3 regions of the Streptomyces sp. NBC_01304 genome follow, and region 1 is predicted to be linked to each of the others. Evidence: predicted binding sites of a transcription regulator. Region 1 holds the regulator's gene; each other region holds the start of a gene.

Region 1 (7,986 bases):
GGGACGTACAGGGCGTCCTCGCCGCCGAGTTCCAGGAGGCGGTCGAGGGCGCGCGGCCACTGCGACGGCATCGCGTCCGGGCCGGCCTGTGGCTCGCCCGACTCCTCCACCAAGTCGCCGCAGAAGACGATCTCCGGAGAGCCGGAAGTGCCGGATGTGCCGGATGTGCCGGGGACGAGGACCGCCAGGTCGTGGCCCGTGTGGCCAGGGCCGACGTTCGCGAGCAGCACCTGGGTCCCGCCGCCCAGGTCGAGCGTCCACTCGCTGCACACCAGGTGGTGCGGGTGCACCAGGAGATCCGCTGCCTCGCCCGCGGCCTTCGGCGCGACTCCGTGGCGTACCGCGTCCGCGGCCAGCTCGTCCCGGCCGCGCGCGAAGACCGTGTCCAGGCCCACCGCGCCGTACACCTCGACCCCCGCGAAGGCGGCCGCGCCCAGGACGTGGTCGAAGTGCGGATGGGTCAGCGCCAGGTGGGTCACCCGCCGGCCCCCGCCGAGCAGCCGCTGGGCCTGCGCCCGCAGCTCGGAACCCTCACGCAACGTAGAACCCGCATCGATCATGAGGGCCGCGCCCTCGCCCGCGACGAGCCCGACCGTGCAGTCCCAGCCGGGCAGGCGGCGACGGCCCACTGAGGGGGCGAGCTGCTCCCAGTCGGCCCCGGCGTCCTGCTGGTCCCAAGTCAACTGCATGGAACGAAGCTAACCCCGTGCGCGTGGCCCGGCACGGCATCCCTGCAACCGCCCTTGCCGGGGCCGTACCTCACGGCCGTACACTGACACGTGAATGGCTGGCACTCACCCGCCGTGAGTGCCAAAGGGTGGGTGAGTCGCAAGGGACGACGACCGCAGGGAGGTGCGCGCGATGCTCAGTGAACGCAGGCTCGAGGTGCTGCGCGCCATCGTCCAGGACTACGTGGGCACCGAGGAGCCCGTCGGCTCCAAGGCGCTCACCGAGCGGCACCGGCTGGGGGTCTCCCCGGCCACCGTGCGCAATGACATGGCGGCGCTGGAGGAGGAAGGGTTCATCGCCCAGCCTCATACGAGTGCCGGGCGGATCCCGACGGACAAGGGCTACCGGCTCTTCGTCGACAAGATGGCGGGCGTCAAGCCGCTGTCGGCTCCCGAGCGGCGGGCCATTCAGAACTTCCTCGACGGTGCCGTCGATCTCGATGACGTCGTGGGCCGGACCGTGCGGCTGCTCGCGCAGCTGACGCGGCAGGTCGCCGTCGTGCAGTACCCCTCGCTGACCCGGTCCACGGTGCGGCACGTGGAGCTGCTCTCGCTGGCTCCGGCGCGGCTGATGCTCGTGGTCATCACGGACACCGGCCGGGTCGAGCAGCGGCACGTCGACTGCCCCGCCCCGTTCGGTGAGACCTCGCTCGCCGATCTGCGGGCCCGGCTCAACAGCCGGGTCGCCGGGCGGCGCTTCTCCGATGTGCCGCAGCTGGTGCAGGACATGCCGGAGTCGTTCGAGATCGAGGACCGCGGCACCGTCTCGACCGTCCTCGCGACGCTGCTCGAGACGCTCGTCGAGGAGAGCGAGGAGCGGCTGATGATCGGCGGTACCGCCAATCTCACCCGCTTCGGACATGATTTTCCGCTCGTGATCCGGCCGGTGCTCGAGGCGCTGGAGGAGCAGGTCGTGCTCCTCAAGCTCCTGGGCGAGGCCAAGGACTCGGGCATGACCGTACGGATCGGGCATGAGAATCCCCACGAGGGGCTCAACTCCACGTCCGTCGTCTCGGTCGGCTACGGTTCGGGCGGCGAGGCAGTCGCCAAGCTGGGCGTCGTAGGACCGACGCGGATGGATTACCCGGGAACGATGGGAGCGGTACGCGCAGTGGCACGTTACGTCGGACAGATCCTGGCGGAGTCGTAAGTGGCCACGGACTACTACGCCGTGCTCGGCGTGCGCCGCGACGCTTCCCAGGACGAGATCAAGAAGGCCTTCCGCAGGCTGGCCCGTGAGCTTCACCCGGATGTGAATCCGGACCCGAAGACCCAGGAGCGGTTCAAGGAGATCAACGCCGCCTACGAGGTGCTCTCCGACCCGCAGAAGAAGCAGGTCTACGACCTCGGCGGGGACCCGCTGTCCCAGTCGGGCGGCGCGGGCGCCGGCTTCGGCCAGGGCGGCTTCGGGAACTTCTCGGACATCATGGACGCCTTCTTCGGCACGGCCTCGCAGCGCGGCCCGCGCTCGCGGACCCGCCGGGGCCAGGACGCCATGATCCGGCTCGAGATCGAGCTGGACGAGGCGGCCTTCGGGACCACCAAGGACATCCAGGTCGACACCGCGATCGTGTGTACGACCTGTTCCGGCGAGGGCGCCGCGCCGGGCACCACGGCCCAGACCTGTGACATGTGTCGCGGTCGCGGTGAGGTCTCGCAGGTCACGCGGTCCTTCCTCGGCCAGGTCATGACTTCGCGGCCGTGCCCGCAGTGCCAGGGCTTCGGGACCGTCGTACCGACCCCGTGCCCGGAGTGTGCGGGTGACGGGCGGGTACGTTCCCGGCGCACGCTCACCGTGAAGATCCCGGCCGGTGTGGACAACGGCACGCGGATCCAGCTCGCCGGTGAGGGCGAGGTCGGGCCCGGTGGCGGTCCCGCCGGTGACCTGTACGTCGAGATCCACGAGCTGCCGCACACGGTGTTCCAGCGGCGCGGCGACGATCTGCACTGCACGGTGACCATCCCGATGACGGCGGCCTCGCTCGGTACGAAGGTGCCGCTCGAGACGCTGGACGGGATGGAGGAGATCGACATCCGTCCCGGGACGCAGTCCGGGCAGTCCGTGCCGCTGCACCAGCGAGGCGTAACGCATCTGCGTGGTGGTGGCCGGGGTGACCTGATCGTCCACGTCGAGGTGCTGACGCCCTCGAAGCTCGATCCCGAGCAGGAAGCGTTGCTGCGGCAGCTTGCGCAGCTGCGTGGCGAGGAGCGGCCCACCGGGCAGTTCCAGCCGGGGCAGCAGGGGCTGTTCTCGCGGTTGAAGGATGCTTTCAACGGGCGCTGAGCCCGCCGGTTCTGCCTGCTGGGATCGAGGGTTCCGCCTGCATATGACAGGCGGAACCCTCGATTCGAGTACGGCGTGGAGGACATGACACGATGCGTTCATGTCCTCCGCACTGACCGATCTCTGCCCCTACCCGATCGTGCAGGCCCCCATGGCGGGCGGCGCCTCGTGCCCCTCCCTCGCCGCGGCCGTGTCCGAAGCGGGCGGGCTCGGGTTTCTCGCCGCCGGGTACAAGACCGCCGACGGCATGTACCAGGAGATCAAGCAGCTGCGCGGGATGACCGGGCAGCCGTTCGGGGTCAATCTGTTCATGCCGCAGCCGACCTGCGCGGACCCGGCCGCCGTCGCCGTGTACGCCGCCCAGCTCGCCGGTGAGTCCGCCTGGTACGACACCCCGCTCGGCGACCCGGACAGCGGGCGCGACGACGGCTTCGACGCCAAGCTGGCGATCCTGCTCGACGACCCGGTGCCGGTCGTCTCCTTCACCTTCGGGTGCCCCAGCCGCGATGTGCTCGACGCCTTCGCGCGCGCGGGGACGCTGACCGTCGTCACCGTCACCACCCCGGAAGAGGCCCAGGCCGCCCAGTGGGCGGGCGCCGACGCCGTGTGTGTGCAGGGCATCGAGGCCGGCGGCCACCAGGGAACCCACCGGGACAACCCCGAGGCGGACGGTGCGGGGCTCGGGCTGCTCTCGCTGATCGCGCAGGTCCGCGAGACCGTGCAGCTGCCGATCGTCGCCGCCGGCGGACTGATGCGCGGCGGCCAGATCGCGGCCGCGCTCGCGGCGGGCGCGGAGCAGGCGCAGTTGGGCACGGCGTTCCTGGTCTGCCCCGAGTCGGGCGCGAACGTGGTGCACAAGCAGGCCATGACCAACCCGTTGTTCGTACGCACAGAGCTGACGCGGGCCTTCTCCGGACGCCCCGCCCGTGGCCTGGTCAACCGCTTCATGCGCGAGCACGGGCGCTATGCCCCGGCCGCGTACCCCCAGGTCCACCACATGACGACCGGCCTGCGCAAGGCCGCCGCGAAGGCGGGGGACGCGCAGGGCATGGCGCTGTGGGCGGGGCAGGGGCACCGGATGGCGCGGGAGCTGCCGGCCGGGCAGCTCGTCGAGGTGCTTGCGGCCGAACTCGACGCGGCCAAGGCGGCGTTGGCCCTCCGGGGGGCGGGGGCATGACGGCTCCGGTCTTCCTCGTCGACAAGGTGGTCGCGGGGCGTGTGACGGTCGACGGGCCCGAGGGACGCCATGCCGTGTCCGTACGACGGCTGCAGGTCGGCGAGGAGATCGTCCTCGCGGACGGGGCGGGCGCCGGTGGGTTCGGCGTGGTCGCCGGGACCGAGGGCAAGGACGTCCTGTACGTGGATGTCGCCGAGGTCCGGGTGGAGCCCGAGCCCCAGCCGCACATCACCGTCGTGCAGGCCCTGCCCAAGGGCGACCGGGGTGAACTCGCCGTCGAGACCATGACGGAGACCGGCGTCGACGCGATCGTGCCGTGGGCCGCGTCGCGCTGCATCACGCAGTGGAAGGGTGAGCGGGGGCTCAAGTCGCTTGCCAAGTGGCGGGCCACGGCCCGGGAGGCGGGGAAGCAGTCGCGGCGGCTGCGGTTTCCCTCCGTGGGGGAGGCGGCTTCGACCAAGCAGGTTGCGGGGCTTCTTGCTGCTGCCGACTTTGCGGCGGTGCTGCATGAGGAAGGCAGTGCGCCGCTTGCCTCGGCCTCGCTGCCGGCTGCTGGGTCGATCGTGCTTGTCGTCGGGCCCGAAGGGGGCGTTTCTCCTTCGGAGTTGGCGGTGTTCGAGGAAGCGGGAGCTTCTCCCTTCCGGCTCGGGGCGAGTGTGTTGCGTACGTCCACTGCGGGGACTGCGGCTGTGGCGTTGTTGCTCGGGCGCAGCGGGCGTTGGGGCTGAGGGATTTTTTCTTCCCCACCCCGCCCCTTCCCGAAAGTCCTGCGGACGGCCTGGGGCTTCGCCCCTAGCCCCCGGATCGGCCTTCGGCCTCTGTCCTCAAACGCCGGACGGGCTGATGGGTGCCGGACCGGTTGGTGGGTGCGGGGCTGGTTGATGGATGCGGACCGGTTGATTTTGTCCGCATGATGCCTACCCCTCGCGGGAGCGCAGTGGGAACCTGTCCCCTATGGGGGCATTGAGGCGTGTACGGCGGGTGCTCTTCGCGGTGGGGCTTGCGGGTGCTGCCGCCATCGGGGTTGCCGCCTGTGAACCCGTCGGGGACGGGCTGAGTTCCGTCGCGGTCGCCGTCACCACCGATCAGACCGGGACCAAGGCCCTGGAGCGCGAGGGCTTCGACGTGCAGTGGCTCAGCTGTGTGGCCACGATGGGGGAGGGCGGGAAGACCACGCCCAAGTCGTCGGGCTCGCCCAGCGTGCGCAGCGTCGCCACCGTGGACTGCCAGGGCGAGACCAAGGACGGGCGCGACATCGACCTCACCGGGAAGGTGACCGAGGAGCGCGGCGGTCGGTGTGTGCAGGGCGACCTGACCGCGAAGGTGGACGGCAAGCGGGTCTTCCACGCGCATGTGCTCGGCAACTGTTCGGCGGCGACGTCGAGTTCGGGACCCGCCGATCCGTCACCGGATCCGCCGCCGGACGACCCCGCGCGGCCCACGGTGACGGTCACCGTGACAGTGACGGCCGTGCCGCCCACCTGTGACTGCATGCCGGGCAAGTGATCCAAAGCCCTGACCTGGCACTGCCGTCCTGCCTAGGGTGAGCTCGTGACGCACCCTGCCTACTTCCGGTACCCCCATCTCCAGGGCGAGTTGATCGCCTTCACCGCAGAGGACGACGTCTGGGTCGCGCCGCTCGACGGCGGGCGGGCCTGGCGGGTCAGTGCCGACAACATGCCGGTGAACCATCCACGGATCTCACCCGACGGCACCCAAGTCGCCTGGACCTCGACCAGGGACGGGGCGCCCGAGGTGCATCTCGCGCCGGTGGACGGCGGCCCCTCCAAGCGGCTCACGTACTGGGGCAGTGCGAAGACCTCCGTACGCGGGTGGACCCCCGGAGGTGAGGTGCTGGCCCTCACCACGCAGGGCCAGGCCTCGCTGCGCCGCAGCTGGGCGCGTGCCGTGCCGCTCGACGGCGGTCCCGGCCGGGTGCTGCCGTACGGGCCCGTCGGGGACGTGGCGTACGGGCCGGGCGGCGAGGTGCTGGTCGTGTCCGTGGCCATGGGGCGCGAGGCCAGCTACTGGAAGCGCTACCGGGGCGGCACCGCGGGCAAGTTGTGGATCGACCGGGACAGCGGCGCGGGGGACGGCACCGGCGAATTCGTCCGCGTACACGAGGAGTTGGACGGGAATCTCGAGTACCCGATGTGGGTGGGGGAGCGGATCGCCTTCCTCTCCGATCATGAGGGGGTCGGGGCCGTCTACTCGTCGCTGGCCGACGGGTCGGATCTGCGGCGGCACACGGGAGTCGACGGGTTCTACGCCAGGCATGCCGCCACCGACGGTGTGCGGGTGGTCTATGCGGCGGGTGGGGAGTTGTGGCTCCTCGACGATCTGGTGGCCGCCGAACCGCGCCGGGTCGAGGTCCGGCTCGGCGGCCAGCGGACCGACCTGCAGCCGCACCCCGTCAAGGCCGAGCGCCATCTCGGGGATGCCTCACCCGACCACACCGGTCGGGGCAGCGCCGTCTCCGTGCGGGGCGCCATTCACTGGGTGACCCACCGGGAGGGGCCCGCGCGGGCGCTCACCGCCGAGCCGGGGGTGCGGGCGCGCCTTGCGCGGACCTTCCGGGTCGAGGGCGAGGAGCACGTGGTGTGGGTGACGGACGCCGAGGGCGACGACGCCCTGGAGTTCGCGCCCGCGGCCGGGGTCGGGCCCGGCGCGTCCGTACGGCGGGTGGCGGCAGGGCAGTTGGGGCGGGTGCAGGCGCTCGCCATGGCGCCGGACGGCAGCCGCGCCGCCGTCGCCTCGCACGACGGGCGGGTGCTGCTCGTCGAGCGGGAGTCGGGCGAGGTCAGGGAGGTCGACCGCAGCGAGGACGGGGATGCGCGCGGGCTCGCCTTCTCGCCGGACTCCGGGTGGCTGGCGTGGTCGCACGCCGGACCCTCGCCGCTGCGGCAGCTCAAGCTCGCCAACACCGGGGACCTGTCCGTCTCCGAGGCCACGCCGCTGCGATTCAGGGACTTCTCGCCCGCCTTCACGCTGGACGGCAAGCATCTGGCGTTTCTGTCGGAGCGGTCCTTCGATCCGGTCTACGACGCGCACGTCTTCGACCTGGCCTTCGTGGGCGCGTGCCGGCCGCATCTGATCACGCTCTCGGCCACCACGCCGTCGCCGTTCGGGCCGCAGCGGCACGGGCGGCCCTTCGAGGCCCCGGAGAAGGACGCCTCCGAGGAGGCGCCGGCCACGCGGATCGATCTCGACGGGCTCGCCGACCGGATAATCGCCTTCCCCGTCGAGGCCGCCCGCTACTCCACGCTGCGGGCCGCCAAGGACGGGCTGCTCTGGCTGCGCCACCCGGTGCGCGGCGCGCTCGGCGTCTCGCGGGCCAGGCCGGACGACCCGGACCCCAAGACGCTGCTCGAACGGTACGACCTCGCCCAACAGCGGATCGAGGAACTCTCCTCCGACGCCGACCACTTCGCCGTCAGCGGCGACGGCAAGCGGGTGGTGCTGCACACCGGGGACGTCCTGAAGGTCGTCCCCAGCGACCGGCGCGCCTCGGGCGACGACGACAGCGACAGCAACATCACCGTCGATCTGGGCCGGATCCGGCAGACCGTCGACCCCGCGGCCGAGTGGCGCCAGATGTACGCCGAGACCGGCCGCCTCATGCGCGACCACTTCTGGCGCGAGGACCTGGGCGGAGTCGACTGGGACGGCGTACTCGACCGCTACCGGCCCGTCCTCGAACGCGTCGCCACGCATGACGACTTGGTGGATCTGCTGTACGAGGTGCACGGCGAGCTCGGCACTTCGCACGCGTACGTCATCCCGCCGGGCGGGCACGG
Region 2 (7,986 bases), 1.1 Mb from region 1:
GTCGACGTACTCACCGGTCGCGGCGTTCAGGCCGTGACCGACGGGCAGGTTGCGCACCTTCTCGACGATGACGCCACCCTCGAGACCACCGTTGACGGCGATCTGCTTGAGCGGGGCCTCAAGGGCGAGACGCACGGCGTTGGCGCCGGTCGCCTCGTCACCCGTGAGCTCGAGCTTCTCGAAGACCGAGGAGGCCTGCAGCAGGGCCACGCCACCACCGGCGACGATGCCCTCTTCGACGGCCGCCTTCGCGTTGCGAACGGCGTCCTCGATGCGGTGCTTGCGCTCCTTGAGCTCGACCTCGGTCGCGGCACCGGCCTTGATGACCGCCACGCCGCCGGCGAGCTTCGCGAGGCGCTCCTGGAGCTTCTCGCGGTCGTAGTCCGAGTCGGACTGCTCGATCTCGGCGCGGATCTGGTTGACCCGGCCGTTGACCTGGTCGCTGTCACCGGCACCGTCGACGATGGTGGTCTCGTCCTTGGTGATGACGACCTTGCGGGCACGGCCCAGAAGGTCGACGGTCGCGTTCTCGAGCTTGAGACCGACCTCCTCGGAGATGACCTCGCCACCCGTGAGGATCGCGATGTCGTTCAGCATCGCCTTGCGGCGGTCGCCGAAGCCCGGAGCCTTGACGGCGACGGACTTGAAGGTGCCCTTGATCTTGTTGACGACCAGGGTGGAGAGCGCCTCGCCCTCGATGTCCTCGGCGATGATCAGCAGCGGCTTACCCGACTGCATGACCTTCTCGAGGAGCGGGATCAGGTCCTTGACGGAGCCGATCTTCGAGTTGGCGATCAGGATGTACGGGTCGTCGAGGACGGCCTCCATACGCTCCATGTCGGTGGCGAAGTACGCCGAGATGTAGCCCTTGTCGAAGCGCATGCCCTCGGTGAGCTCCAGCTCCAGACCGAAGGTCTGGGCCTCCTCGACCGTGATGACGCCTTCCTTGCCGACCTTGTCCATCGCCTCGGCGATGAGCTCGCCGATCTGGGTGTCGGCGGCGGAGATGGAGGCCGTCGAAGCGATCTGCTCCTTGGTCTCCACGTCCTTGGCCTGCTCGAGCAGGGCGCCCGAGACGGCCTCGACGGCCTTCTCGATGCCGCGCTTGAGGGCCATCGGGTTGGCACCGGCGGCCACGTTGCGCAGGCCCTCGCGGACGAGCGCCTGGGCGAGAACGGTGGCGGTGGTCGTACCGTCGCCGGCGACGTCGTCCGTCTTCTTGGCGACTTCCTTGACCAGCTCGGCGCCGATCTTCTCGTACGGGTCCTCGAGCTCGATCTCCTTGGCGATGGAAACACCATCGTTGGTGATCGTGGGGGCGCCCCACTTCTTCTCGAGGACGACGTTGCGGCCCTTGGGGCCAAGGGTGACCTTGACGGCGTCGGCGAGCTGGTTCATCCCGCGCTCGAGACCGCGCCGTGCCTCCTCGTCGAACGCGATGATCTTGGCCATGTGAAGTGGTCCTCCCGGACAGGGGTGGATTGCTCCGGATCGTGTCGGCGCCCGCGACGGACGGCCTGCATCCCTTGTGGTTCCTTGCCCCACCCGGTCTGCGGACCTCACCGGCCCGATCCAAGTCGTGAAGAGTGAGAGTTTGTCACTCTCACTCGTAGAGTGCTAACGCCAATGATTAGCACTCGCCTATGCCGAGTGCAAGCGAGTCTCGAAGATCCCCAGCTCAGAGGGGTCCGGACACAACAGACCCCGGACACAGCGGAGGGTCCGCACCCCTATGGGATGCGGACCCTCCGTCACGTCGTTGCAGAAGCGCGCCGGCGCGATCTAGGCTGCTACGCGGACCATGTCCGCCTGCGGCCCCTTCTGGCCCTGCGAGATCTCGAATTCAACTCGCTGACCCTCTTCAAGGGTGCGGTATCCGTCCATCTGGATCGCGCTGTAGTGGACGAATACATCCGCACCACCGTCGACCGCGATGAAGCCGTACCCCTTCTCCGCGTTGAACCACTTGACGGTGCCCTGAGCCATGCCTAACTCCCCTATTACTGGCCCTTGCACAGATCCGCACTTCGCGGATCCGGGTCAGACCTCACCCCCCGACAGGTGGGGGTGTGCGCCGGAACGCGTCGACCGCCGCTGAATGTATCTGTCCAACTGCCGTCTGCAACAGGTCAATCGGACGAGAATTCTGGGCACGCCTGATCGGTAATATGTGGAGAATTTGGCCCGACTCAGGGCAACTCGGGCCTGACAAAGGGAATGAATAGCGCAAATAGCGTGAGCACTTTGGCTACTTCTCACCGTGCACGCGGAGAGTTCTCATATGCTCCCGGCACTCTCCATGCACGCTCTGCGCCAATGGCGAACCTGTATTCCCAACTGTACCGCGCTCAACCATGCAGAATTGCCCCCTCCACTTCTCGTGGAGAGGGCAATTCGGATAACTGAGGGTGATCAGCAACCGCCGGCGACCGCGGGGATGATCGAGACGCCCGCACCGTCCGGGGTCGCGGTGGCGAGGCCCTGCTCGAAGCGGACGTCGTCGTCGTTCACGTACACGTTCACGAAGCGACGCAGCTTGCCCTGGTCGTCCAGGACGCGGGCGGCGATCCCGGAGTGGTTCTTCTCCAGGTCGGCGATGACATCGGCGAGGGTGGCCCCCTCGGCCGCGACCTCGGCCCGGCCGCCGGTGTAGGTGCGCAGGATGGTGGGGATGCGGACGTTCACGCTCATGGTGTTCACCTGTCTAGATCCAGCCCGTCCGGCGTTTGAGGACATCTTTTGAAGCCGGCGGCAGCCTTACGGGAAGGGGCGGGGTGGGGGAAAAATCAGCTGTCGAGACCAGCCGCACGGAACGCGTCCAGCGAAGGCTTGATCACGGCAGTGGCCTGCGAGGTCTCGGCAACGGCGTCGAGGGTCTTGAGCCCGTCACCCGTGTTCAGCACGACCGTCGTGAGGGTCGGGTCGATGAGCCCGGCCTCGACCAGCTTCTTGGTCACGCCCACCGTCACACCACCGGCGGTCTCCGCGAAGATCCCCTCGGTCCGGGCGAGCAGCTTGACCGCCTCGACGACCTGCTCGTCGTTCACGTCCTCGATCGCACCACCCGTGCGGCGCGCGATGTCCAGGACGTACGGACCGTCCGCCGGGTTGCCGATCGCGAGGGACTTGGCGATGGTGTTCGGCTTCTGCGGCCGTACGACGTCGTGGCCGGCCTTGAAGGCGACGGACACCGGCGAGCAGCCCTCGGCCTGGGCACCGAAGATCTTGTACGGCTTGTCCTCGACGAGGCCCAGCTTGATGAGCTCCTGCAGACCCTTGTCGATCTTCGTGAGCTGGGAGCCCGAGGCGATCGGGATGACCAGCTGGTCGGGCAGCTGCCAGCCGAGCTGCTCGCAGATCTCGTACGCGAGGGTCTTGGAGCCCTCGCCGTAGTACGGGCGCAGATTGACGTTGACGAAGCCCCAGCCCTCGCCCAGCGGGTCGCCGATGAGCTCGGAGCAGAAGCGGTTCACGTCGTCGTAGTTGCCGTCGATGGCGACGAGCTCGCCGCCGTACACCGCGGCGCTGACGACCTTGCCCTGCTCCAGGTCGTGCGGGATGAAGACGCAGGAGCGGAATCCGGCGCGGGCGGCCGCGGCGCCGACGGCACCCGCGAGGTTGCCCGTGGAGGAGCAGGAGAGCGTGGTGAATCCGAAGGCGCGGGCGGCCTCGAGGGCCTGGGCGACGACGCGGTCCTTGAAGGAGTGCGTCGGGTTGCCGGAGTCGTCCTTGACGAACAACTTGCCCGGCTCGACGCCGAGTTCGCGCCCGAGGTTGTCGGCCTTGACCAGCTTGGTCCAGCCCGGGTTCAGGTTCGGCTTGTCGGTGACGTCCGCGGGGACGGGCAGGAGCGGCGCGTAGCGCCAGATGTTCTCCGGGCCGGACTCGATCTTCTTGCGCAGCGCCTCGGGGTCACCGACGGGGAGGTCGTACGCGACCTCGAGCGGGCCGAAACACAGTTCACAGGCGAAAATGGGACCGAGCGCGAAGCGCTCGCCGCATTCGCGACAGGAGAGTCCGGAGGCAGGTCCGAGATCGACGGTGTTCGCAGCGCCTTCGACGGAGGTCGTAGCGGCTTCAACAGTCTGTACAGCCATGATGGCGAGGCCCTTTCTCCTCATCTTCCTCATGGCGAACGTCGCCATGAGACGGATTTGGCACCTTCCCGAGTCAGGGCCTCGCGTCGCGCAGCGAGTACTGACTGGAGGGTTGCCGGGGCTTCAACGGGCCGTTTCCCTCTGCCCCTCTGGATGAGCGGTATTCGGTTGTCAGCAGGGACCCCCGGCATGCGGTGGTCATCTGCGTTGTTCAAGACTGTAACCGAAGGCCCCAACCGTTGAGATAGTCGTCCGAACCGCGAGATGGATCACACCGGACCACACCGGACCACACCCCTGGGAGTAGGCAGACGTGCTGGAAGAGGTGGAGCGCTGGCTCGAGAAGCGCTCCTGGTCGGCAGCTGACCGCCCGCTTGCGCAGGTCATCGCGGCCAAGCGCGGCACGACGGTGAGCGTCGTGCTGCCCGCGCTGAACGAGGAGGAGACGGTCGGCGACATCGTCCGGACGATCCGGAGCGAGCTGATGACGCCCGCCGCTCCGCTGGTCGACGAACTGGTCGTACTCGACTCGGGCTCCACCGACGGCACCGCGAAGATCGCGGCCGAGGCCGGGGCGCGGGTGGTTGCGCGGGACTCGGTACTGCCCCGGATACCGGCCGTGCCCGGCAAGGGCGAGGTGCTGTGGCGCTCGCTCATGGTCACCGGCGGTGACATCGTCTGCTTCGTCGACGCGGACCTGAAGGACTTCTCGCCCGACTTCGTCTCGGGGATCGTGGGCCCGCTGCTCACCGACCCCGAGGTGCAGTTCGTCAAGGCGATGTACGACCGCCCGCTGGGGGACGCCCCCGGTCAGGGCGGCCGGGTCACCGAGCTGGTGGCCCGCCCGCTGCTCAATCTCCACTGGCCCCAACTCGCCGGATTCGTCCAGCCGTTGGGCGGCGAGTACGCGGCCCGCCGGGAGCTCCTCGAGCGGCTGCCGTTCCCCGTCGGGTACGGCGTCGAGCTGGGCCTGCTCGTCGACGCCCTGCACACCGTGGGCCTGGACGCTCTCGCGCAGGTCGACGTGGGGGTCAGGAAGCACCGGCACCAGGACGGGCAGGCGCTGGGGCGGATGGCCGCGGCGATCTACCGCACCGCCCAGCTGCGGCTCTCCCGAGGTCATCTCGTACGGCCCGCGCTCACCCAGTTCGAGCGGGGCGAGGACGGCTTCGTACCACAGACGCATCCCGTGGATACGGAAGAGCGGCCTCCGATGCGCGATATCAGTGAGTACGCGGCGCGTCGCGCTGCATAGGCTAGGCAATTCGGAGCATTTGTCTAGCTTTACCACTTATGTGGCTCAGACATCAGACAGGAAGGCCGCGGCGCCGCAGCGCCGCTACCCGGATCGCCGGTGCGGCGATCGCCCTCGCAACCGCCATCACCGGCCTGGGTGCGGCGAACCCCGCGTCGGCGGAGGTGATCGAGCCCTTCGCGAAGCGCTACGACGAATCCCTCTACGGGGACTTCAAGACCATCGGCAACACGGTCCTCGACTGCCCGACCAGCCCGCCCGACGTGGTCGCCGCCTGCAAGGAGACCCAGGCGGCCCAGGGCACCAAGAACAACAACAACTTCGTCGAGCGGCGCATCAACGCCTCCAGCCTGACGGGCACCTTCGACTCCAGCACCGGCCAGGTGACCATCCCGCCCGGCGCGAAGGTCGACTACGCGCGCCTCTTCTGGGGCGGCAACGCCGGCACGCACCGCTTCGGCAGGACCGTGCGGAACATCTGTGACCTCAACCGCGAGGGCAACCTGCCGGTCGACTACGCTCCCGGCGACCCGCTCACCACTCGCCCGATCATCCGGGTCGGTGGCGGTACGCAGTCCGAGGTGAACGTCGAGAACGCGGTCCGCACCCCCAACGCCACCCAGGGCCCGCACTACTACACCGCCGAGGCCAACGTCACCAGCTCCTTCGCGGGCGCGCCCACCGGCAGCCCCGTCGAGGTCGCCGTCGGCAACGTCTGGGCGCCCACCGGGCAGGGCTGTGTCGGCGGCTGGTCGCTGACCGTCGTCTACAAGTACGACGCCCCCAATGACCAGTACGCACCCGACCGCCGCAACGTCTACATCTGGGGCGGCCATGTCATCCAGCGCTCGGTGCGCACGCGGGCGGAGGCCGCCACGACGATTCCGGTCGACGGCTTCCTGCGGACCGAGGGCGAGATCCACGCCGCCGTGACGGCGTACGAAGGCGACTGGAACACCAGGGGCGACCAGTTCCTGGTCGACGGCCAGCCCGTCACCGAACCGTCCAATGGCAGGAAGGACAACTTCTTCGTCAGCGAGGACGACGGCGCGGTCAGTCCGAAGTACAAGAACAACCTGAGCGTCGACGCCAAGGCCTTCGAGGTGCCGGACGGCGCGATCCCGGAGGGCGCCAGATCGGCCACGCTCACCTTCACCAGCACCGGCGACGTCTACGTCCCCTCGCAGCTGGCCCTCTCCGTGCCGGTGCCGGACCTGGAGGTCACCAAGACCGCCAGCCCCGCGAAGGTCGCCCCGGGTGGCACCCTGACCTACACGGTCAAGGCGAAGAACATCAGCAAACTGCCGTACCCCGGCGCCAAGTTCTCGGACGACCTGACGGACAACCTGGACGACGCGACGTACAACAATGACGCGAAGGCGTCCATGGGCGACGTCTCGTACAGCGAACCCAAGATCAGCTATCTCGGGGACATCCCGGCCGGTCAGACCGCGACCATCACCTACTCGGTGAAGGTCAACGACCCGAAGACCGGCGACGGCAAGCTGAAGAACAACGTCGACGTCGAGTCGCCGCGCTCCAACTGCGAGAACGGCTCCACCGATCCGAGCTGTGGCAGCACCCCGCAGATCGTCGACCCGAAGCCGCCGGTGGTGCCGCAGCTCCAGATCATCAACAGACCCAGCGATCCGGTGGTCCCGCCGTGCTCCTCGGTCACCAACACCATCACCCTCACCAACAAGTCCGCCTACCCGCGCAAGGCCGCGCAGATCCGCTTCCCGGTCAAGCCCGGCGGCACCCCGAAGCCGAGCAGCGGGACGATCACCAAGTCGGGCGGGTTCTACATCTGGAAGGGCGATGTCCCCGCGCACGGCAAGGTCACCATCAAGCAGCTGGTGAAGGCGTCCTGCACGCCCGGCGGCGTCGTGGTGATCACGGTGACGGGTGACGTGCCGAAGACCACCTGCCCGATGACCAAGCGGGCGGGCGGCGGCACCGACCCGTGCACCTCGGTCATCATCAGCAAGCGCGTCCAGGGTCGCGCCGTCCCGCCCCAGCTGGCCGAGACCGGCGGCGACGAGCGGACGCTGTTGTACGGCGGGCTCGCGGTGGTCCTGTGCGGACTCGGCGCACTGGCGCTGGCTGCCGCGCGTGGGCGTGATCGCGACTGATCCCGTCTGATCGCCACTGATCCACTGGCTTGATCGATACGGCCGGGCTCCCTCCTGGAGCCCGGCCGTACGTTTGAGCGTTTACGGCACGGGCTAGGTTCGCGTCATGGCTTCCGAGCACGGTGCAACGGTTCTTGTCGCGTCCAATCGCGGCCCGGTGACGTATGCCGTACGCGACGACGGCGGCCTCGACGCGAGGCGGGGCGGCGGCGGTCTGGTGTCCGGCCTGTCTGCGATCGGCTCCGACGCGGACTCGCTGTGGATCTGCGCGGCGCTCGGCGAGGGCGACCGGGAGGCCGTGCGGCGCGGGGTGGCGGAGCCCGGCGTGCGGATGCTCGCGATCGACCCGGACGTATACGCCGACGCGTACAACGGCGTCGCCAACTCGACGCTCTGGTTCGTCCACCACCTGCTCTACCAGACCCCCCTGGAGCCCGCCTTCGGGCCGGAGTTCCAGCGCCAGTGGGAGTCGTACCGCGCCTACAACCGGGCCTTCGCCGAG
Region 3 (7,986 bases), 2.5 Mb from region 1:
GCGACCGGACGATGGTCAACGGCACGCTGAACCCGTACCAGGAAGTCGGTGACGAGCTCGTACGGCTGCGGCTGCTCAACGCCTCGACCGCGCGCGTCTACGACTTCGGCTTCTCCGACGACCGGGAGTTCGCGCTGGTCGGCACGGACGGCGGGCTGCTCGAGGCGCCCGCGCGGATGGACCGGCTGCAGCTGTCGCCCGGGGAGCGCGCCGAGGTCGTCGTACGGATGAAGCCGGGCGAGAAGACCGTCCTGCGCAGCTTCCCGCAGGACAACTACGGGGACTTCTGGCAGACGCGGTTCAGCGGGGGCGACGACTCCTTCGACGTGCTGGAGCTGCGGGCCAAGGAGCAGTTGCGGAAGTCGCCCGAACTCCCCGCCAAGATGGGTGAGTTGGAGGTGCCGGACGCCAAGGACTCCGTGCGAGGGCGCTACTTCGGTCTGGAGATGTCCGGGATCAACGGGCGGCCGATGGACATGGGCCGTATCGACGAGACGGTCACCCGGGGCAGCACGGAGACCTGGACCGTGCGCAACGAGGACGGGATGCCGCACAACTTCCATGTGCACGACGTGCAGTTCCGGGTCCTCGAAGTCAACGGGAAGACCCCGCCGCCCGAGCTGCGCGGCGCCAAGGACACTGTGTTCGTGCCGGGCAGTACGACGGTGAAGCTGGCGATGCGCTTCGACGGGCCGGCCGATCCGGACACCCCGTACATGTACCACTGCCACCTGCTGTACCACGAAGACGGCGGAATGATGGGGCAGTTCGTGGTCGTGGAGCCGGGACAGCGGGCCGGGAAGCCGTCCGGGCACGGAGCCGGTCACCACAGTCATTAGCCTTGGGCCATGACTACGGCTCTGATTACGGGATCGACCGCGGGCATCGGCGCCGCCTTCGCCCGGCGCCTCGCCTCCGAGGGACACAACCTGGTCCTCGTGGCCCGCGACACCAAGCGGCTGCACGAGCAGGCGACCGAGCTGCACGACCGGCATGGCATCGAGGCGGAGGTGCTGACCGCCGACCTCGCGACGGAGGAGGGCATCGGGGCGGCCGAGGCCCGGCTCTCCGACCGTAGGAATCCGGTCGATCTTCTGGTCAACAACGCCGGGTTCGGCAACAAGGGCCGCTATCTCGAGGTCCCGATGGCCGACGAGCTGACCATGCTCAAGGTGCACTGCGAGGCGGTGCTCCGGCTGACCTCGGCGGCGACCGAGGGCATGCGGGAGCGCGGCCGCGGGGGCGTGATCAATGTGGCCTCGGTGGCGGCGTTCGTGCCGCGCGGCACGTATGGCGCGTCGAAGGCGTGGGTCGTGCAGTTCACGCAGGGTGCGGCGAAGGATCTGGCGGGGAGCGGGGTGCGGCTGATGGCGCTGTGCCCCGGCTTCGTCCGTACGGAGTTCCATGAGCGGGCCGGGATGGGCACGGACAACATCCCGAAGTGGATGTGGCTCGACGCGGACAAGCTGGTGACGGCGGCGCTCGCGGACCTGGCACGGGGGAAGTCGCTGTCCGTGCCGGATCCTCGGTACAAGGTGATGATGGGCGTGGTGAAGGTGACGCCGCGGGCGCTGCTCGGCGGGATCACGTCGCGGACGGGGCGGAAGTACGGCCCCCAGTAGGCGAGTTGCAGCACGGAGGCCCGGCTCCCCTTGGCGGGGAGCCGGGCCTCAGCTGCGTACGAAGACGTCCCTACGAGACGTCAGTGGGAGTGGCCGTGACCGTGGCCGTGCCCGGCGTCACCCTCGTCCTCGGCCGGCTTCTCGACGACCAGGGTCTCGGTCGTGAGGAGCAGCGAGGCGATGGACGCCGCGTTCTCCAGGGCGGAGCGGGTCACCTTGACCGGGTCGATGACGCCGGCCTTGACCAGGTCGCCGTACTCGCCGGTCGCGGCGTTGAAGCCCTGGCCCTTCTCGAGCTCGGCGACCTTCGAGGTGATGACGTAACCCTCGAGGCCCGCGTTCTCGGCGATCCAGCGCAGCGGCTCGACGGCGGCGCGGCGGACGACGGCGACACCGGTGGCCTCGTCGCCCTCCTTGCCGAGGTTGCCCTCGAGCACCTTGACGGCGTGGACGAGCGCGGAGCCACCACCGGAGACGATGCCCTCCTCGACCGCGGCGCGGGTCGCGGAGATGGCGTCCTCCAGACGGTGCTTCTTCTCCTTGAGCTCGACCTCGGTGGCAGCGCCGACCTTGATCACGCAGACACCGCCGGCGAGCTTCGCCAGGCGCTCCTGCAGCTTCTCGCGGTCCCAGTCCGAGTCCGTGGACTCGATCTCGGCCTTGATCTGGTTGACGCGGCCCTGGACGTCCGCGGAGTCGCCGCCACCGTCGACGATGACGGTGTCGTCCTTGGTGATGGTCACGCGGCGCGCGGTGCCGAGCACGTCCAGACCGGCCTGGTCGAGCTTGAGGCCGACCTCTTCGGCGATGACGGTCGCACCGGTGAGGGTGGCCATGTCGCCGAGCATCGCCTTGCGGCGGTCGCCGAAGCCGGGGGCCTTGACGGCCACGGCGTTGAACGTGCCGCGGATCTTGTTGACGACCAGGGTCGACAGGGCCTCGCCCTCGACGTCCTCGGCGATGATCAGGAGCGGCTTGGAGCCACCGCCCTGGATGACCTTCTCGAGGAGCGGAAGCAGGTCCTGGATCGAACCGATCTTGCCCTGGTGGATCAGGATGTACGGGTCGTCGAGGACGGCCTCCATACGCTCCTGGTCGGTGACGAAGTACGGGGACAGGTAGCCCTTGTCGAAGGCCATGCCCTCGGTGAAGTCGAGCTCCAGGCCGAAGGTGTTGGACTCCTCGACGGTGATGACACCGTCCTTGCCGACCTTGTCCATGGCCTCGGCGATGAGCTCGCCGATCTGCTTGTCCTGGGCGGACAGCGCGGCCACGGCGGCGATGTCGGACTTCGAGTCGATGGGACGCGCGGTGGCGAGCAGGTCGTCGGAGACGGCCTTGACCGCGGCGTCGATGCCCTTCTTCAGGGCGGCCGGGGAGGCACCCGCGGCGACGTTGCGCAGGCCCTCGCGGACGAGCGCCTGGGCCAGCACGGTGGCGGTGGTCGTACCGTCACCCGCGATGTCGTTGGTCTTGGTCGCCACCTCCTTCACCAGCTGGGCGCCGAGGTTCTCGTACGGGTCCTCGACCTCGACCTCACGGGCGATGGTCACGCCGTCGTTGGTGATGGTGGGGGCGCCGAACTTCTTGTCGATGACGACGTTGCGGCCCTTGGGGCCGATCGTCACCTTGACCGTGTCGGCAAGCTTGTTGACGCCACGCTCGAGGGCGCGACGGGCGTCCTCGTCGAACTTCAGGATCTTCGCCATGGAGCTTTTCAAGTCCTCTCAAAAAACGAACTGCGCCCCTCGCCACCCGGCTGTGTATCGCGGGGGCCAGGGGCGCAGATCAAAAAACTTCGGGTGAATTACTTCTCGATGATCGCGAGCACGTCGCGAGCCGAGAGGACGAGGTATTCCTCGCCGCTGTACTTCACCTCGGTGCCGCCGTACTTGCTGTACAGCACGATGTCGCCGGTGCTGACGTCGAGCGGAAGACGCTCGCCGTTCTCGAAGCGACCCGGGCCCACCGCGAGGACGACGCCCTCCTGGGGCTTCTCCTTCGCGGTGTCCGGGATGACCAGGCCAGAGGCCGTGGTCTGCTCGGCGTCGAGCGGCTGGACCACAATGCGGTCCTCAAGCGGCTTGATGGCAACCTTGGAGCTGGCGGTCGTCACGATCCGGCCTCCCCCTTCGGAGATCTCGGGGATGAAATGTCTGGGGTGGCGACCAGGTGGATCCGTCGTCGCGGGTGCCGGACCTGCCCGTCGCTGTGTTGGCACTCTCCAGTGGGGAGTGCCAGAGCCGAGACTATGACCGCGATTAGCACTCGGTCAAGCCGAGTGCCAATTCGGCCCTCCGTCAACGCGCGGGTGCAGGTCTGTCTCGATCGGAGAACGTTCCGCTGGAGGCGCTGGTTCCGTACGACAGTGCTGTTCATGGCTGCCGAAGAGTCCCACCCCGCCGCCTCCACCCGGGGCCACCGCCGGAAGCGTTCCTCGCCCAGGGGCGACACGGCGGTCGCGGTGTTCGCCCTTGTCGTCGATGCCGTCGCGCTGGCCGCCACGGCCTTCCTGATCTTCGTCGCCGTTTCTCCGTGGGCGTACCGGACCAGCCCGGCGGGTCGTCCGCCATGGACTGGGGACTCACCCTCGGCTTCCTCGCCGTTCCCGCGCTGTTCGCCCTCGCCGGACTCGCCTTCGCCCGCGGCGGGCAGCCGGCCATCGCCGTGACGCAGTTCGCGGTCGCCCTCGCGCTGGGCGGGATGGTGCTCTACGGCGCCACGCAAGAGTCCGGAACCGTCCGGCCCACGCCCGTCTCGGCAGGGAGTTTGTCCCGTATGTGACCCTTGACCCCGTGCGCATCCTCGTGGTCGAAGACGAAGAAGGCCTCGCCGACTCCCTGCGGCGGGGCCTGTCCGCCGAGGGGCACTGGGTCGATGTCGCGTACGACGGGCATCGGGGGCTCGAGCTCGCGCTGACCGGGGATTACGACGCCGTCGTGCTCGACGTGATGCTGCCGGGGCTCGGCGGACACGAGGTCTGCACCCGGCTGCGCACGCACGACCAGCAGACCCCCGTGCTCATGCTGACCGCGCGCGACGGCGAGTACGACGAGGCCGACGGGCTCGATTCCGGCGCCGACGACTACCTCACCAAGCCCTTCTCGTTCGTCGTGCTGCTCGCCCGGCTCAGGGCGCTCGGCCGCCGCCGGCAGGCCGACCGCGACCGGACCCTCCAGGCCGGCGACCTGGTGCTCGACGTCAGGGGAAGGCGCTGCCGGCGCGGCGGGCAGGACATCGAGCTGACCGCCCGTGAACTGGCCGTCCTCGCCTGCCTGTTGGCCGAGCCGGGTCAGGCCGTCGCCAAGCAGGACATCCTGGACCGGGTCTGGGACTCCCCCGGCGACATCGACCCGAACATCGTCGAGGTCTACGTCTCCTCGCTGCGCAAGAAGGTGGACGCCCCCTTCGGCCGCCGCTCCATACGCACCGTGCACGGCACCGGGTATCGCATGGCCCCCGACGACGATGCGTAGGACGACGCGCAACCCCAAGAGATTTCGCCTGCCCCTGCCCCGCACGGTCAGGGCCCGCACCGCCGCGGCCGCCGCACTCGCCATGGCACTGCTGCTCGCCGTCGGCGGCGGCTGGCTCTACACCGTGCTGCGCGCCAACCTCCTCGACGACACCTCGGGCCGCACCGAGCTCGCCGCCCGCAAGGCCGCATCCCTCGTCGACACCGGGGCCGCCCCCCACCAACTGCCCGCACCCGAGGGCGGCGTCGACATGGTCGTGGTGCTCGACGCGCAAGGGCGGATCAAGACCGCCGACCACGATGCCGACTTCACGCCCCAACTGGCCGCCCTGCGCCCGCCCCCGGGGCAGGACTCGGCCGCGCGGATCGTGCGGCACGACGGGGAACGACGCGATGTGGTCGTCGTCCGGGCGACGGCGCCGGACGACAGCGAGCAGTTCGTGTACGCGGTCACCGTGCTCAGCGACGTCGACCATGCGACCCGCGCCATCGGCTGGGCCCTGCTCGCCAGCGCGCCCCCGCTGATCGGCCTCGCCGCCCTGATCGCCTGGGCGGTGACCGGCCTCGCCCTGCGCCCGGTCGCCGCGATCCGGACCGAGCTCGACGCGGTCACGGCGAAGGAGCTCGACCGCCGCGTCCCCGAACCCCCCGGCGAGGACGAGGTCGCCCTGCTCGCCCGTACCGCCAACGCCACCCTCGACCGCCTGGAGCAGTCGGTCGGCCGGCAACGCCAGTTCGTCGCCGACGCCTCGCACGAGCTCCGCAATCCCATCGCGGCCGTACGCGCCCAGCTCGAGACCGCCCTCGCCGACCCCGACCCGGCCGCACGGCGCACTGAAACCGCTCCGCTCCGCTCCGCCCTCGCCGACACCGAGCGGCTGCAGCGCATCGCGGCCGACCTGCTCCTGCTCGCCCGGCTCGACGCCCAGGTCCCGGTGATCGCGGAGCCCGTCGATCTGGCGCTGCTCGCGGCGGAGGAGCTGGCCCGGCGGCGAGATCCCCGGCTCGTCCTGGAGGCGCAGGCGCCGGTGCCGGTGCGCGGGGATCCGGCCCGCCTGGAGCGGCTGCTCGCCAATCTGGTCGACAACGCGCTCCGATACGCGGCGACGGAAGTGCGGGTGCGGGCCTTCGCAGCAGGAAGCCGGGCCGTGCTCGAAGTCACCGACGACGGCCCGGGGATCCCCGAGGCCGACCGGGAGCGGGTCTTCGACCGGTTCGTACGGCTCGACGCGGCCCGCGACCGCGGCAGCGGCGGCACCGGGCTCGGGCTCGCCATCGCCCGCGAGATCGCCCGGGCCCACGGCGGCGACCTGGTGGTGGCGACCGGCCCGACGGCCGGGGCCTGCCTACGGGCCGAGTTCTGAGGCCTGCCCGCCGAGTCCTGAAGGCGCCTTCAGGACTCTCAGGACTCCTTCAGCAGCCCTCCCCCAGCATCGGGGGACGTGAGCCGACACCGCCGCAACTCCCCCAAAGCCCGCCGCCGCGCCCGCAAGAAGCCCCTGCGCCTCGGCCGCAAGCTGCTGATCACGGCCCTCGCCCTGACCGTCTGCGTCGGCATCGGCGGCTGGTACCTCTACCGCGACCTGGCCCGCTCCATCGGCAGCTCCAAGGCGCTGGACGGCAACGGCCCCAAGTCGCAGGGCGGCGACATCAACATCCTGCTGATGGGCCTGGACAGCCGTAAGGACCAGAACGGCGAGGACCTGCCCGACGACGTGCTCGACAAGCTGCACGCGGGCAGCTCCGACATCGGCGGCTACAACACCAACACCCTGATGCTGCTGCACGTCCCGGCCGGCGGCGGCCGCGCGAAGGCCTTCTCCATCCCGCGCGACGACTTCGTGGACATCCCGGGCCACGGCAAGGACAAGATCAAGAAGGCGTACGGCCTGGAGAAGGCGCGTACCGAGGAGAAGCTCAGCGCCCAGGGCGTCACCGACAAGCGCCGACTGGAGCACGAGGGCCGGGAAGCGGGCCGGAAGAAGGAGATCGAGACCGTACGCAAGTTCCTCGGCGTGCCGATCGACCACTTCGCCGAGGTCAATCTGGCGGGCTTCTTCCACATCGCCGACGCGCTCGACGGCGTGCCGGTGTGCCTGAACCACGCGGTCAAGGACAAGTACTCGGGCGCCGACTTCAAGGCGGGCAGGCAGACGCTGAACGGCCAGCAGTCGCTCGCCTTCGTACGGCAGCGGCACGGGCTCACCAACGGCGATCTGGACCGTACGCGCCGCCAGCAGGCCTTCCTCGCGTCCGCCGCGCACAAGCTGAACTCGGCCGGCACCTTCACCGACCCGGGCAAGCTGTTCAAGCTGATCGACACCGCCAAGAAGGACCTCGTGATCGACGAGGGCTGGGACCTGCTGTCCTTCGTCAAGCAGGCGAAGAACCTCTCCGGCGGCAATGTGGAATTCACGACACTGCCCATCGAGGGGTTCGGACGGAACCGCGGCGAGGACATCAACGTCATTGACGATGTGAAGATAAAGCGCCTCATAGCGGAGCAGATCGGGCAGGGCGGGTCGGCCGACCCGTCGCCGTCCCCGTCTGCCACCGATCCCGACAAGGCGCCGAGCAAGGCGCCCGAGCAGCGGGACGAGAAGCAGGGCAAGTCGGACGCCGATCAGGACACCAAGGCCATGGACGGCGGCGGGATCCCGTGCGTGGACTGATGACGACGGGCAGCTCGCCCCTCTCGCGGGGCCACCGGCGCACCGAGGCGATCCTGCTCGCGTTCGCCGTCGTGCTCACGGTCTTCGGACACGCCTACGTGGGCCTCGCCATGTACGACCAGCTGCCCTCGAACGTCGGCCAGTTCGCGGCGAGCATGGCGCTGCTGGCGCTGGTCGCGCATCTCGCGGTACGCCGCTTCGCCCCGTACGCCGACCC

The links. The regulator HrcA, encoded in region 1, represses chaperone genes, less so after heat shock. The targets are predictions, from matches to a motif close to TTNGCACTCNGNNNNNCNGAGTGCNAA.
Region 2: groL (chaperonin GroEL) is a predicted target of HrcA. The motif match lies at 1,631-1,657, and genes of this name have one in related genera.
Region 3: groES (co-chaperone GroES) is a predicted target of HrcA. The motif match lies at 3,884-3,910, and genes of this name have one in related genera.

The regions. Positions count from the first base shown of each region.
Region 1 is NZ_CP109055.1:7,206,526-7,214,511, forward strand. It holds gene OG430_RS31885 (MBL fold metallo-hydrolase) at 1-689, opposite strand, end outside; gene hrcA (heat-inducible transcriptional repressor HrcA) at 862-1,878, shown strand; gene dnaJ (molecular chaperone DnaJ) at 1,879-3,012, shown strand; gene OG430_RS31900 (nitronate monooxygenase) at 3,113-4,189, shown strand; gene OG430_RS31905 (16S rRNA (uracil(1498)-N(3))-methyltransferase) at 4,186-4,917, shown strand; gene OG430_RS31910 (hypothetical protein) at 5,144-5,695, shown strand; gene OG430_RS31915 (S41 family peptidase) at 5,741-7,986, shown strand, end outside.
Region 2 is NZ_CP109055.1:6,124,873-6,132,858, reverse strand. It holds gene groL (chaperonin GroEL) at 1-1,452, opposite strand, end outside; gene OG430_RS27380 (cold-shock protein) at 1,783-1,986, opposite strand; gene OG430_RS27375 (MoaD/ThiS family protein) at 2,413-2,691, opposite strand; gene thrC (threonine synthase) at 2,787-4,097, opposite strand; SAM riboswitch class I at 4,115-4,257, opposite strand; gene OG430_RS27365 (glucosyl-3-phosphoglycerate synthase) at 4,411-5,352, shown strand; gene OG430_RS27360 (DUF7927 domain-containing protein) at 5,391-7,484, shown strand; gene OG430_RS27355 (alpha,alpha-trehalose-phosphate synthase (UDP-forming)) at 7,591-7,986, shown strand, end outside.
Region 3 is NZ_CP109055.1:4,745,443-4,753,428, forward strand. It holds gene OG430_RS20670 (multicopper oxidase family protein) at 1-839, shown strand, start outside; gene OG430_RS20675 (SDR family NAD(P)-dependent oxidoreductase) at 849-1,622, shown strand; gene groL (chaperonin GroEL) at 1,703-3,331, opposite strand; gene groES (co-chaperone GroES) at 3,430-3,738, opposite strand; gene OG430_RS20690 (hypothetical protein) at 4,158-4,406, shown strand; gene OG430_RS20695 (response regulator transcription factor) at 4,418-5,098, shown strand; gene OG430_RS20700 (sensor histidine kinase) at 5,091-6,461, shown strand; gene OG430_RS20705 (LCP family protein) at 6,540-7,769, shown strand; gene OG430_RS20710 (FtsW/RodA/SpoVE family cell cycle protein) at 7,769-7,986, shown strand, end outside.